3 regions of the Flammeovirga sp. AWQ4_249 genome follow, and region 3 is predicted to be linked to each of the others. Evidence: riboswitches for the same ligand, from Rfam matches in the RefSeq annotation. Region 3 holds a riboswitch; each other region holds the start of a gene.
What was found. A riboswitch is a leader RNA that binds a small molecule or an ion and turns the genes downstream of it on or off. The one in region 3 is predicted to bind S-adenosylmethionine.
Positions count from the first base shown of each region.

Region 1: another riboswitch for S-adenosylmethionine. It lies ahead of ACXAHM_RS03685 (hypothetical protein); the one in region 3 lies ahead of ACXAHM_RS18600 (hypothetical protein).
Region 2: another riboswitch for S-adenosylmethionine. It lies ahead of metH (methionine synthase); the one in region 3 lies ahead of ACXAHM_RS18600 (hypothetical protein).

Region 1 covers NZ_JBSWYJ010000003.1:20,084-25,184, reverse strand. Annotated here, with positions in the region: gene ACXAHM_RS03700 (PhnA domain-containing protein) at 57-632, opposite strand; gene ACXAHM_RS03695 (MATE family efflux transporter) at 744-2,102, opposite strand; gene ACXAHM_RS03690 (cytochrome-c peroxidase) at 2,145-3,266, opposite strand; SAM-I-IV-variant riboswitch at 3,399-3,501, shown strand; gene ACXAHM_RS03685 (hypothetical protein) at 3,552-3,761, shown strand; gene ACXAHM_RS03680 (GAF domain-containing protein) at 3,805-4,686, opposite strand; gene ACXAHM_RS03675 (FtsW/RodA/SpoVE family cell cycle protein) at 5,095-5,101, opposite strand, start outside.
Region 2 covers NZ_JBSWYJ010000004.1:42,172-47,272, forward strand. Annotated here, with positions in the region: gene metH (methionine synthase) at 1-3,490, opposite strand, end outside; SAM riboswitch class I at 3,591-3,698, opposite strand; gene ACXAHM_RS05115 (SusC/RagA family TonB-linked outer membrane protein) at 4,227-5,101, shown strand, end outside.
Region 3 covers NZ_JBSWYJ010000029.1:39,896-44,996, forward strand. Annotated here, with positions in the region: gene ACXAHM_RS18585 (RNA polymerase sigma factor) at 1-62, opposite strand, end outside; gene ACXAHM_RS18590 (cation:dicarboxylate symporter family transporter) at 302-1,687, shown strand; gene ACXAHM_RS18595 (hypothetical protein) at 1,750-1,914, opposite strand; gene ACXAHM_RS18600 (hypothetical protein) at 1,927-2,178, opposite strand; SAM-I-IV-variant riboswitch at 2,238-2,332, opposite strand; gene ACXAHM_RS18605 (hypothetical protein) at 2,551-4,260, shown strand; gene ACXAHM_RS18610 (hypothetical protein) at 4,316-4,690, opposite strand; gene ACXAHM_RS18615 (beta-galactosidase) at 4,905-5,101, opposite strand, start outside.

The DNA.
Region 1 (5,101 bases), on a different contig from region 3:
ATTAATCTTGATAGGATATAAAAAAAGGAGTACTTGAATGGCACTCCTTTTATTATTTATTTTTTGACATATTTAGTGAGAATAACAATCTGTTGACCGTTTACTTTTCCTTCAATATGTTCAGGATTATCATGTACTAATGAGATATTTCGGACTGCTGTTCCTCTTTTGGCTGTGAAGTTTGCACCTTTTACATTTAAGTCTTTTACTAAAACAACACTATCACCATTTTCTAGAATTGCACCATTACTGTCTTTATGGATGACTTTATCTTCGTCGCTGATACCTTCTCCTGTAGCTTCAGCCCATTGTAAAGTATCTTCATCCAAATATAACATGTCTAATAGATCTTGAGGCCATCCTTCACTTCTAAGACGAGTTAGCATTCGCCAGGCTAGCACCTGAATTGCAGGATTTTCATTCCACATACTATCATTTAGACATCTCCAGTGGTTTGCATCCATCTTTTCTTTATCCTGAATTTGTTCTTGACAGCTACCACATAAATAGGCGTGGTCATTGGCATCTTCAGAGGATTTTGGTTCGACTAAGAATGGGGATAAATTTTCTTGAGCTCCGCAAAGCTCACAAGTATTGTTACTTCTTTTTTGAAGGTCTTTTAGTAAACTCATATTTAGAATGATCTGTTTTTCTGATTATTCCAAATTTGATGAAAATTTAAAGTAATTGATAATACATAATGGAATATTAATGGAATGTCCTAAAATATTTCTCCATTCAGCTTATTCAAAAGCTTTCTTTCCTTCATCTATCCACTCTTTACTTTTGTAGTAGTGTAAGTAAAGACCAATAACAACGATTAATGTGATGCTTTCTGCTGCTACAATTGATGGAATAATACCATGGCCTTGGTAGAAATACGTGAGTATAAATATTAAACCAACAGGTAAAAATAAAGTTCTTAATAAAGATATAATTAATGAAGGCTTGGGATGATGTAATGCGGTGAAAAAAGAAGAAGATAGAATATTGAGGCCTAGAATGAATAGAACGGGCAAGATTTGAATCGTAAATGAAACTGTTAATTCTTTTGCTTGTAAACTTTCAACATCTAAAAATAGATTAGAAAAACCATCAATAAACAAATAGGTGATTAATGCTGTAATCCCTCCAATAACAAATGAACTTTTCAATGATAACTTAAAGAACTGTATCACTCGATGCATCAATTTAGCACCGTAATTCAAACTTACAATAGACTTTAAAGCATCAGACATGCCATAGGTAAACATAATCATCAGATAAATTAAGTATCCAACTATGGCGAAAGCAGCAACTCCATCAGTACCATAATATTTAATCATTTGAATATTGATCACAAAAAATAATATACCTCCTGATAATTCACTTAGAAATTCTGAAGAACCATTATAGGTAATTCCTTTGATAATGTTCCAATCAATTTTATTAAAATAAAAAGAAAGATTTCCTTTTTTGGAGAAAAAATGAGGAAGTAGTAACAATGGTAAAATAAAATAAGAAATAGAAGTGCCTAATGCTGCACCTTGCACACCAAGTTGAAAATGTACAATGAAGATATAATCCAATATGATATTAGCAATCGCAACTAAAAGAAGTGATGTGAAACTTAAATTTGGCCTCCCGTCAACTCGAATAAAATAAGTAAGGGCATAACATGACATCACCGGTGTAAGTGCAATAATTACAGTCAAATAATCAATTACTATTGCTTTTATTTTTTCATCAGCTCCTAATATTAAAGCAATTTTTTCTGTGAATAATAGTCCGAAAATTGTAATAACGAGACTAAAAATACCTATGATTAATAAAATGGAAGTAAAAGTTGCTCTGGCTTTTTTTATATTTCCTTCACCAATAAACTTTCCACAAAAAACTTCCCCTCCTGTAGAAAATAAGATAGGAACACCAAATAATAAAGAATAAATAGGAGCACATAACGATACAGCTGCCAAAGCATCAGTTCCAACAAATTTACCAACAAACATTCCATCAATTATACCCGCAGATGTTATTGCTAACATGCCAAGTACAGTAGGTATTGAAAATGAAAAAAATATTGAAAAGATATTTCCTGTTAAGGCTTTATTGTTTTGACTCATTATTAATTTGTTGGAGCTTAGAGTCCTAAATTAAAGTATTATTTATTGATCTCCCAACTCTTCAAAAGGGTCTGAGTGTACTGGATTGTTCACAAATTCCTCATCGGTTAGCATATGAAGAAAGGCAAGAATAGCATTTTTTTCTTTTTGAGTTAAATGTAATTTTACTGGATCACCAGGGAAAATAGGTTCATTACTAGCTTCCGTAATCAAAGGATCTAATGTTCGACTTTCTTGAATATGTTCGTCATAATGTTCCAAAACTTCTTCTAGCGTATTAAACCTGCCATCATGCATATATGGAGCGGTAAGAGCGATATTTCTAAGTGTTGGAGCTTTAAATTTGCCTTTGTCAAATTCATTTTGAGTAACTCCTTTGATACCTTCTTTTAGATTAGCATCTGTATCTAGTCCATTATTATGAAATCCTCTAAAAGCTATAGGATCACCAGAGGTTAGCACACCTAAATGACAATCACCACAATTTCCACCTCTGATTTCACCAGCAATAGGATGGGTTAAGAATAAATCCATTCCCAATTTTTCTTCTTCTGTAGGAGTATAGGTACCTAAAATTAATCGATCATATTTAGAATTAGCGGAGATTAATGTTCTTTCAAACTGGGCGATGGCCTTACTTATATTTTCTGGAGTTATTTCAGGTGTTCCAAATGCGAGTTCAAATAAAGCAGGATATTTAGGATCATTACTTAGTCTTTCTGCTACCTCTTCAAGAGTCATGTCCATTTCCAATACATTTTGAATAGGGTCTAATGCTTGACTTTCTAAGCTTGCTGCTCTACCATCCCAAAAGAATTTTCCTGTCCACATGAGATTAACAGTTGACATACTACTAAATTCACCCACTCTTCCATGAATACCTTCCGCTTTAGCTTTCCCGTCAGTAAAAGCTAATTTTTGCTGATGACATGATCCACATGAGGTTGAAAAATCTCTAGAAAGTTGTTTGTCATAAAATAGCATACGCCCCAATTCAACTCCTTTTTCAGTCAAAGGATTGTCATCAGGTAATACAAATTGCTTCCCAAAGTGTTCTGGAATTTCTAGATTATAAGGTGAATTCTGTATCGGTTGGTTTTCTTCACAACAACTTCCGAACAAAATTGAGAGTATAGAAAAAAAGTAGATATATTTTGATTGCATGTCATCTAGGTTTGACATTAATTTACAACTAAATTGTGATATTTCAATATACCACAACAAATTCATTTCATGTTAATAAATAAAAAAAATCTTGATTTTATTTTAATGTTCTAGTAGACTTGCAGTAGTTAATTTAAACATCAAGAAAGCTATCTTATGATAGATACCAACCGAGCAGTAAAGCCACGGTGGTACAATAGATGTGGTCTGATTCATGACAAAAAAATAGAATCCCCTTCCAAAATTTTGATGTTTATAATGTTCAGTACTTAAAACATTATAAAAATGCTTACAAAATCTCCTTTTGAATTATCATTAGAAGAATGCTACGATGTATTAAAAAATCGTTTTGCAACTAACTCATTAGAAGTAAAGTATAGAAACCTGACAATGCTACAAGCTGAAAAATTATTAGGTATTCGAAATCCTCAAGATCATTCCCTTCCAAAATTATATGGCCATCATTTGCTAGCTAAAATTGAAGAAAAGTTGTAATGATAAAGAGCTACTGAATTTATTTCAATGGCTCTTTCCTTTTTTAAAAGAAACTGTTGATTACAGGATTTTTAAAGCAGAAATCTAATATTTTCTTGCGGTCTATGTTCTTTTTATCTTGAATGTTTTGGTTCGAAGAAACTGTAATATCTTTTGCAAAAACATCATAGGTATTCGTAGAGGAATTATAATGCACTTTGATTGCTAAAATCATGACTTTCTTTTTCTTTTTGATACGAATACTTCCTTTTTGAGACGTTTTTGTTTTCTGAGAAAGTATAAGTAGATCTTCTAATACATTGTAATCTTGATCGAAGACATAATCCATAATATGTTCTTTCGAAACACCAATTTTACTATCCCAAATGTAATTTCTCTTTTTGATATTCCACAGATGGTCAATTGTAATCAACATATCATACATATGCTTATTCACAGGAGTCTCAAAAATAGAATTGTTTTGTATATTATTTATATCTGTATTTTTCGATAATTTTCTAATTACTTTCCCAAAAGTATCTACCACAGGTTTCATTCTAAGGGAAAATTGTTGACCGAATCCTTTTTTACGATCATTCAATCCTAAAACAGCAATAAGATGATCATCTTTGTGAATTGGGATTAATATATTGGAATACCATGGGAGATTTTTTTCAGCTCTATCTTTATCAAAAGAAAAAATTGGTTTTTTGATATAGGGAATGTCTTTAAGGTATTGATATGCTTTTGAAACATTGACTTCTAAAGGATTTTTTAATAATGCCTTATCAAAAGGATTAAAACCATTTGAAGGTTTTTTCTCCACTAAGTACTTATAGTTCAGAACTCCATCTTGTTGATCAACAATTCCAATAAAACCATATTTACACTGCGAGAAAGAAACAATCTTATCTAGGCTTTTTTGCAATATTTCAATTAACCCCATTTCATTAATAATGAGATGGTTCTCAATTGAGGTTACTAAATTTTGAATATGATTGTTTAATGGAGTATGCACAGTAATTCACAAGATTTGGTTGATACTGTCTAAACATAAAAAAGAATATTTGAGTTGATTTTAATCCTTTTTGCTAAAGGATCTTATGTAATAGTTTTAGGTATTAATGGGAAAGTTTAGTTATAAAAATATGAATTAGTGTTCCTAAATCACTTTTATTATTAAACTTATAATGTCTAAATTGAGCTTTTTTTGATATTAATTGATGTTTTTCTTATAAAAAGAATGAAACCTTACATCTGTAATAATTGTGTTTGTTACAATATGAAAAAAAGGTCTTCAGCATATTTTTTATATACTAAAGACCTTAATAAGGATAATTATTTCAATATTTTCTTAAGGT
Region 2 (5,101 bases), on a different contig from region 3:
GAATTTCATCTTTTGCATACCCCCAAATTTCCTTTCTTACTTTCTCGTGCATTAATTCTGTAAATGCCTCTGCCAAACGGTCTGCTAAAGCTTTTACCATGATACTGTTGTAATCATCATGATCAGCTTCAAATTTCTCAACTAACTTCTCTAACCCTAGACCAGCAGTTACTGCAAAACCTCCAATATAATCTCTTCTACCAGATTCTTTTGGTGCTACAAAATCACTCAAACAGAAATTTGGTTTACCTGCAGCTTTCTTATTTTGTTGACGTAAATGACATAATAAACCTGTTTGAATATCTCTATTTTCTCTGTAGAAAGTAGAATGATGATGTTCAGCATCTGGTAATTCTACATCTTCATCTTGATAAGCATACAATGCAATATCATCATCATTGACACTGTTTGCAGGGAAGAATCCTACTACAGCATTGGCAGTTAATGATTTTTCAGCAATCAGTTTATCCAACATTGCTTTTGCATCATTGTATAACTCTGTTGCTTGCACTCCTACTACCTCATCTTTAAGAATTGCAGGGAAACGACCTGCTAATTCCCAAGTTTGGAAGAATGGTGTCCAATCTAAATATTTTGCAATCTCTCCTAAATCATAATCATTAAATGTTTTCACACCTAAGAATGATGGTTTTGTTATCGGAGTAGTTTCCCAATCAATTTGAACTTTGTTTTTTCTCGCTTCTTCAATCGGCAATAATTTCTTTGCACTCTGACGCTTAGCATGCGATTCTCTTAGTTTTGCATATTCTTCTTTGAATTCTTGAATCACACCTGCGCGGTATTCAATATTATCAGAAGTATAAGCTGAAGCGATCGGAACTGATTTCGATGCATCTAATACATGCACTACAGAACCAGAATATTTAGGGTCAATTTTTACTGCCGTATGGATTCTAGAAGTCGTTGCACCTCCGATCAAAACAGGAATATCAAGACCTTGACGTTCTAATTCCTCTGCAACATAAACCATTTCATCTAATGAAGGTGTAATCAACCCTGAAAGACCAATTACATCTACTTTTTCTTCAACAGCAGTTCTAATGATTTTATCTAATGGCACCATTACCCCAAGATCAATGATCTCAAAGTTATTACAAGCTAATACTACACTTACGATGTTTTTTCCGATATCGTGTACATCACCTTTTACAGTCGCCATTAAAATTTTACCTGCTGAAGATGAACCTGCTAATTCAGGGTTCTTTGCTTTCTCTTCTTCAATGTATGGAATCAGAATAGCTACCGCTTTCTTCATTACACGTGCAGATTTCACTACTTGAGGAAGGAACATTTTACCTTCACCAAATAAATCACCTACTACGTTCATGCCATCCATTAAAGGACCTTCAATCACTTCAATAGGTCTGTCAAATTTTTGACGAGCTTCTTCAACATCTTGCTCAACAAATTCTACTAAACCTTTTACCAAAGCGTGAGAAAGTCTTTCTTCTACAGATTTCTCTCTCCAAGAAAGATCTACCTCTTTTTTCTTGCCTTTTGATTTTACAGTTTCAGCAAAATCTACTAAACGCTCAGTAGCATCTTCTCTTCTATTTAAAAGAACATCTTCAACGTATTCTAATAAGTCTTTAGGAATCTCCTCATACACTTCCAGCATACCTGGGTTGACAATACCCATATCCATACCTGCTTTACCCGCATGATACAAGAACACAGAGTGCATTGCTTCTCTAACAGCATTATTACCTCTGAAAGAGAAGGAGATATTAGATACACCTCCACTTACTAAAGCATGAGGAAGGTTATCTTTGATCCACTTTGTACCCTTGAAGAAATCAACAGCATAATTGTTGTGCTCTTCGATACCTGTAGCAACCGCCAAGATATTCGGGTCAAAGATGATGTCTTGTGGAGGGAAACCTACTTTATTTACCAAGATATCATATGAACGAGCACAGATTTCTTTTCTTCTCTCGAAGTTATCAGCTTGTCCTTCCTCATCAAATGCCATTACAACAGTTGCAGCACCATATTTTTTAATTAATGTCGCTTTTTTGATAAAGTCTTCCTCTCCCTCTTTTAAAGAAATAGAGTTCACAATACCTTTACCTTGTAATGTTTTTAAGCCAGCTTCAATGATTTCCCATTTCGAAGAATCGACCATGATTGGAAGCTTAGCGATATCAGGCTCAGAAGCAATTAGGTTCAAGAAACGTGTCATGCACTCTTTAGAGTCTAACATTCCTTCGTCCATGTTGACGTCAATCACTTGTGCTCCACCTTCTACCTGATGTCTTACCACTTCAATAGCTTCTTCAAATTCTCCGTTCTCAATTAAACGACGGAATTTAGCTGAACCCGTTACGTTAGCTCTTTCACCAACGTTGACAAAAATGCTATCAGGCTTAATAGTTACAGGTTCCAATCCACTTAACCTTTGGAAAGGCTCTTGAGTAGGAATTTCTCTAACTTTTGCTTCGCTAAATGTTTTGGCAATTCCTGAAATATGATCAGGTGTGGTACCACAACATCCACCAATGATATTCACTAATCCATCAAAAGATTCCAAGATTTTACTCATCTCTTCTGATGTTTGGTCGTACTCACCAAATTCGTTTGGTAGACCCGCATTTGGATAAGCAGAAACGTTTACGTCTGCTACACGAGATAATTCTTGAATATAAGGACGAAGTAAATCGGCACCTAAAGCACAGTTCAAACCAACACTGAACAAATCAGCATGACGGATTGAGTTCCAGAATGCTTCTACTACTTGTCCTGAAAGTGTTCTACCTGATGCATCGGTAATTGTACCTGATACCATCAATGGTAAACGTTCTCCTTTATATAAATTAGGAAATTCATCCTCTCTTCCCGCAGGAACTGCAGAAGTTACATTTCCTTCTTCAACATCTGTGAAATACTTATCAGCAGCAAATAGAGCCGCTTTACAGTTTAAGGTATCAAAAACTGTTTCAATTAAAATGGTATCTGCCCCACCTTCAGCTAAACCTTGAACTTGTAAATAATAAGCTTCTACTAAGTCATCAAAAGTTACTGCTCTATAACCTGGATCATTTACATCTGGAGAGATAGAAGCCGTACGGTTCGTTGGTCCAACAGCACCTGCAACAAAACGTGGTTTATGAGGTTCTTTTGCGGTAAATTCATCTGCAGCTTCTTTAGCTAATTTCGCAGAAGCATAGTTCAATTCATAAACATCAGCTTCCATTTGATAATCCGCCATGGCAATCGTAGTTCCACTGAAAGTGTTTGTTTCTACGATATCTGACCCTGCCTCGAAATATTGTTTATGGATATCTCTAATAATATGTGGCTGAGTTATCGACAACATATCATTATTTCCTTTTACATCACACGGGTGGTTTTTATATCGATCTCCTCTATAATCCTCTTCTCCTAATTTGTGTCTTTGAATCATGGTACCCATAGCACCATCTAAAATCAACACACGCTCTTTGGCTAACTCGTTGAGCTTTTTTGACATAAGTATTTTCGAAAGTTACGTTTCACATGTCTCATCCATTGATAAGACTAAAACGTGCTTAATAAATTTTTAGAGATAAGCATTTGGATCAAATGCATTTAGCTCATCTTTCTCGGACACCTCCGAAGCGGGAATTGGCACCTTTCGCTGGGAACAACGGTTGCCATGACATCTACGAGCCCGTTCTCTCTGTCATTCTTGATAAGCACGCCGCAAGATAGTCAGTTTTTTAGAAATTTGAATAGGAAAATGACATAAAATAAGGGTTATCAATAAAAAAACATGACTTTTTTTACTTTTTTTAAAATTTTACCTACACAGGAAATGTACAACTTTTAAAGCGTATTTTAGACAATTTACAATATTACCGAAACAGATTGCGCAACAGGTTTCTATCGTGTATTTTAATTCGTTATGAACATATAGCAACCGGTTGAAAAGAAGAGTTTGTTAAAAATAAATTCACTTTCATTTATCACTTAAAATATTTCAATTTAAGGCATCAAAAAGGCTAATTTGATGATCATCTAACATTTGCAAAAGCAAAGATTTACTCCGAGTATTGTAGAAGAACAATAGCTCAAATCTCGAGATCTACACTAATTTAAATTACTAAAGCAGCTTACTGTATCTATTACTTTGGAATGAAAGCAATGAAATGAAAATGAAAAAATCGTAGGGAACAATTATGTTACTTACACTCTCTTCATTGCCTGTAAAAAACCGCTTTTAACAAATGAAAAAAAGATTACAACTATTCAGTTTTGTATCTGTACTTCTATTTCTAAATTTTAGTGCATTTGCACAAAATAGAACTATCTCAGGTATTATTAATGACGAAAACAATGTACCTCTTCCAGGTGTCAACGTAATCGTAAAAGGAACAACTTTAGGGACAACAACAAATTTTGAAGGACAATTCAAGTTGGATGTTCCGGAAAATGCAAACACTCTTTCTATCACTTACATTGGTTATTTTGACCAAGAAGTTACCATTGGCAATCAATCCAACTTCACTATTCAACTAAAAGTGGATGCCGAACAACTTGAAGAGGTTGTGGTTGTTGGTTATGGTCAAATGGAAAAGAAAGATGTCACTGGTGCAATGGCCTCAATCAAAGCTGATGATTTCAACCAAGGAGTGATGGCCTCTCCTGACCAATTAATTCAAGGTAAAATTGCAGGTGTTCAGATGACTCCTTCATCAGGTGAACCAGGTGCTGGTGTGAACATTAGAGTTCGTGGTGGTACTTCTCTAACTGCATCAAACGAACCGCTTTATGTAATTGATGGTTTCCCTATTGACAATACTGCATCTGATCCAGGTACAGCAGGTGTCTATTCAGCTTCAGCTGCCAAAAACCCTTTAGCAAGTATCAACCCTAATGACATTGCGTCTTTTGATGTTTTAAAAGATGCTTCAGCAACCGCTATTTATGGTGCTAGAGGCGCCAATGGTGTCATTATCATTACAACAAAGAAAGGAAAAGAAGGGAAAGCAAAAGTAGATTATGATGCTTACTTCGGTGTTTCTCAAATTGCTAAAAAAGTAGATATGCTTTCTGCTTCAGAGTATAGATCTGCTACTGCTGCTGAAGGTTCTAACCCAAT
Region 3 (5,101 bases):
CAAATTTTGATGATGATACCTGTATGAGGTCGAATGTATGTAGTATAAAAATCACTGCTCACTTTTGTTTTTTATTTTTATTAGTGGCTTAAATTCAAAATTATTACACCTTAGCTTATTTTTTTTTCACTTTTATTAAATAATATTCTTTATACTATTTTTAGATTAAATTGTAAGACTGAGTTGATTACGAAAAATGATATAAAAACTTGTACAAACAAATATTAATTTGATTCTTTATTGATTTATTTTTGAGTATTTTTCATGTTGAATTCAAAAGAATCTAAATTAATAAAATTACATGTTTTTAATTTTAGCATTAGCAGCTTTTATATGTCTTTTAGGCGTATTAAGGTTTATGTCAGATAAAAAAATCAAATTTCATTATCGAAACCTCACTGCTATTGGTTTGGGAATTGTTTTCGGTTGGGGATTATTTGAATTTTTACCAAAAGATACTTTTCATGAATTACAGTATTACATGAAGACTGTCTCTAATGTTTATATCCGCTTCTTAAAGTTAATGATTGTTCCCATCGTCTTTATTAGTATTACAACGACACTAGTAAATCTTAATAAAGAATCAAATATTGGAAATAGAATAGGAAAAGTGATTGGATATTTTGTGACATCAATTACTGGTGCTGCTTCTATTGCATTTATGATGGCTAATGTTTTTGGTTTTTCGACGATTATTGATGCCTCAAAGTTAAATACTGGAAATATTTCGGAGGGATATGCAAATAGAATTGAAAGTATTGGTGATGCTTCTTTGGGAAAAGTTATTTATGGTTTCACCCAAAAAATACCGACCTCTATTTTTCAAGCGTTCTCTGAGAATAATATTATAGGTACATTACTTGTTGCCCTCTTAATTGGTTTGGCTATTCGTCGAATGGAAAAAAGAAAACCAGAAGAAATGGGGCGAATCATTAGTTTATTAGATAGTACTAAGATTATTATCAATAGCATAACAATGACAATCATTAAGTTGACACCTTATGGCGTATTTTCTTTAATGACAATTGCCGTTGCTAAAAATGGACCTACATTATTTGGAGATTTAGCTATCTTCATTGGTGTATCTTATTTAACTATGGCCTTAATTTTTGGTATGCATATGTTAGTTCAGTTATCAGTAGGCAATAATCCGATTAAGCATTTCCAAAATTTATTACCAGCAATAATCACAGGTTTTTCTACTCAATCTTCAGGTGCTTCTTTGCCTGTTACGATCAACTCATTAGTTGAAAGAAATGGAGTAGATTCTGAAACTGCAAATATTGGAGCTTCATTAGGAACTACAATGGGCATGAATGCATGTGGTGCAATGTGGCCTGTATTTATGATCGTTTTGTCTGTAGGAGTTACTAATGCAATGGGAATTCAACCTTTAGAAATTACATCCCCAAGTGTAATTCTTACCATGTTTATTTCAGTGATTATTTCCTCTTTTGGTATTGCAGGCCTTCCAGGTACGGCTTCATTTGCAGCAATTACAGCGATGACAATTATGGGTATCACTCCCGAGGTTATGGGTATAGTTTTGACATTTGTATTATCTGTTGATTCATTAATTGATATGGGAAGAACAGCTACAAATATTTTTGGTGTTTCATCTGCTGCGACCTTTATTTCCAAGAAAGAAGGTTTAATGGATATGGAAGTTTTTGACAAAGCATCATAAAAAGAATATACAAAATGAATTTACCCCTTGATGAACTGATAAAATCATCAAGGGGTATTTTTTTATAAACCTCTAGCATCAATTACATCTTGTAAAGCCGTTAGTAAACTTTGATTATGATGTGAGATTAATGTCTTCGAATCTCTTACTATTTTTAATAATTCTTGATCATTTAATGTAGAGAAATGATCTAAGAATTGAATATATATTTCTTGTGCTAAACTCATGTCTTTGGGATTTTAAAGTGATACAATTTTATCTTCAATTAGCTTTACTTTCCTTTTTATAGAAAGTCTTCCATTTTTTATAATTAAACGATCTTCTTTAAATTTCCGCTTTCGAATTTCTTCATTTAAAGCACTTAAATACAATCCTCTAGGATTACTCCAAAAGGTATTGCCGACTTCTTCGTTGAATGCAGCGATTAGCTCTTCATTCTGTAAATGAGATAGTTGTGTTACTTTCTCTTCGTAATTTTTTGTCAATGTCATTCTGTAAAAGATTATAAAGTGAATAATCAATTAAGGACATCAAGAAAAATGGGGAATTCAGTGGGGTAGGTTTTTGTCTTCCTAAGACCACATCTTTTTCACCACCGTGGATTTAACTCGGTTGGTATCCATTCAAGGATTCTTGATGATACTACAAAGTTAGCTTAATTCTTTAATAAAAAGCAAAATTACATTGATAAAATTAATTATTTAATTCAATTTTTATTGCTTTTAAAAAAATATTACAATTTAAAATACACGGTTATAAATTCATAAAAATAAACATTCTACATACATTGATAACCGTTTTTTGATAGACTTTTGCTCAGGAATACCGTTTTATCTTTTGAACCTAATTCACATCAATTTTTTATGAACAATTTATTTTACAAAATAACATTAGGAATATTTAGCTTATTCTTAATAACTTCTTTTGCAACCACAGACACAGAAGAAGGAATTAATAAAAAGAAGAAATATTCTCAGCCAACACATAATCCATGGTTATCAGCAGATAAAATGGCCACAACACATTTTGATATGGGGCAAACGGATAATTTTGAAGCACCAATTATTGGAGGTGAATTCAATATTGATCCTTTAGACAGTACTCATGTACAAAGAGTAACTGCAGGTCCTGTAAACATTATTACTCTAAAATCAACAAGCAAAGACTTTTGGTGGGCATTATCTACTGATAAAATCTCTTACATAGATGGTAGAAATGGCCAATGGCTAAAAATAGCTGAATATCAATTGCCTAAAGTTGCACCTATTTCAAATGAAAATTTAGATGCTTTATTAAGTAAAAAATATAGTTCTTCAGAAGCTTTAGCAAAAGATTATGATCAACTATGGGCTCCTTCAAAAGAATTAAACCCTACAGTTCGTATGTTGACTGGAAATAGTATTTATGCTTTTGTTGACAAAGATGGTTATTTGTATTTAACAGCCTCAGGATATATTTATAAATTAGCTTTTGATAAAGATAAAGTAACATTGGTAAATAAAATCAATGTAAAAGAAAGAATGGCAGTTCCAGAAGAAATGAAGAAGTTTATAGACTTGAATCAAATTCCTGGAGGTATAACTGGTGCTCAAATTTCTTATGATGGAACTATTATCGTGGGTACCATCTTTGGTTTGATGGCAATTGATAGAGATCTTAAAGAAATAAAAGATAATCTAGCTTTACCAATTGAATCTTTTTATACTTCATATCCTCCTGATAGAAGAGAAACTCCAGAATTTATTTCGAATTCATTTGCCATAGATGAAAATAATGCTGTTTACGTTGCAAGTGGTACAACGATGAACAAAATCGTTTGGAATGGAAAACTATTCTCGATGGAGGCAAAAGATGGTGCATGGTCAGAAAAATACCAAACAGGAGATTTATCTCCAACAATTAAATATGGTACGGGTACGGGGTCAACACCAACATTGATGGGTTTTGGAAAAGATGAAGATAAATTAGTTGTGATCACGGATGGAGAAAATAGAATGCATTTAACAGCATTTTGGAGAGATCGTCAAGATAATGAACAACAATTAGCTGATAAAATTGAAGTGAATTGTGGTTATGGTGATACACCTCCAGCTTTTATTCAATCTGAACAATCTGTTGCTACTTTAGGTTATGGTGCATTTGTTGTGAATAATATTGCTCCGCAGAAAGAAGGTTTAAGAGATTTTGATCCCACTCATAAAGTAAATGATCTAATCTTCAATGTTTTGGCTGTAGGTCCTGTAGTACAAGCAGGAAAAGGTATTGAGCGTTTTGAATGGAACACAAAGACGAACAAATGGAAAAGGGTATGGGCCAATTCTGATATTGCATCGACTAGCATGGTTCCAGCAGTAAGCTCTACTTCAAATGTCGTTTGTATTAATACTTATGACGATGAAAAAGGCTGGCAAGTACTTGGTCTAGATTGGACAACAGGTGAACCTGTTCAAATTGTCAATTTTGGTAAATCATCATTTGGAAATGGAGCCTATGCTTTAATTCAATATGATGAAAATGGCGATTTAATTTTTAATAGTATTGGTGGTTCAATGCGAGTAAGTATAACAGATTAATGCAATTTAATCTAGAAGAAAAGGTCACTTCATTTATAAATGAGTGACCTTTTTTTTAATCAACAATAGTTGGTTGATCTTCTTTTTTATCAAAGTTTTCCTTTTTCGAAGTAAACAAGAAGTTAGTAAAAACATCTAGCGTTGTCGCCATTCTATTAGAGTTTTCAACTGCATGAATAGCTTCAATATTTACTTCAGAATGTTTATTATGTTTCTTTTTCCTTTTCTTTTTTTCCCTTTTTTCTTGTTTAAAAGGTTCATTTTGTTGGGTAGGATGTGTGTACAATGGATCTCCAAGTTTTACATCCAATGTTGCTTTGTCTTTATTTTTTTTGCCAAAAATCATCTCTAATGGATAACCATAATATTGAGCATTGGCTGCAAATGAGACTACAAATAGTGCGAAAAATGTTATTACTGCTTTTTTCATTTATAAATAATAATTGTAGTGTAGCTTACTTTTTATGTTGCTATTAATAGTACAACTATCGTATAGTTTACACTACTTACAGAAGAGTATTTATTTCATAAAAAGCATATTTTGATAGTACTTAGTTACATCTTATAAATATTTAATGTTTTTAAAAATAAAAAGGGTTGATATCGTTTATTATATCAACCCTAGCATGTTCTTAATATAGAGACTAGATGGATTTTCCTTTTTTCTTATTGTAAAGAGATTTAGACGTTTTTTTCATAGCTTCTGTAAGAGGTTGATGAATTTGATCGGTAATATCTACAACGCCAATTCTATAATTCTCTCCATCTTTTCTACCTGTCACAGGCTGATCTGACCACTGAAACCAATGTGCACCCACTAAATTAGGATGAGCAACAACTT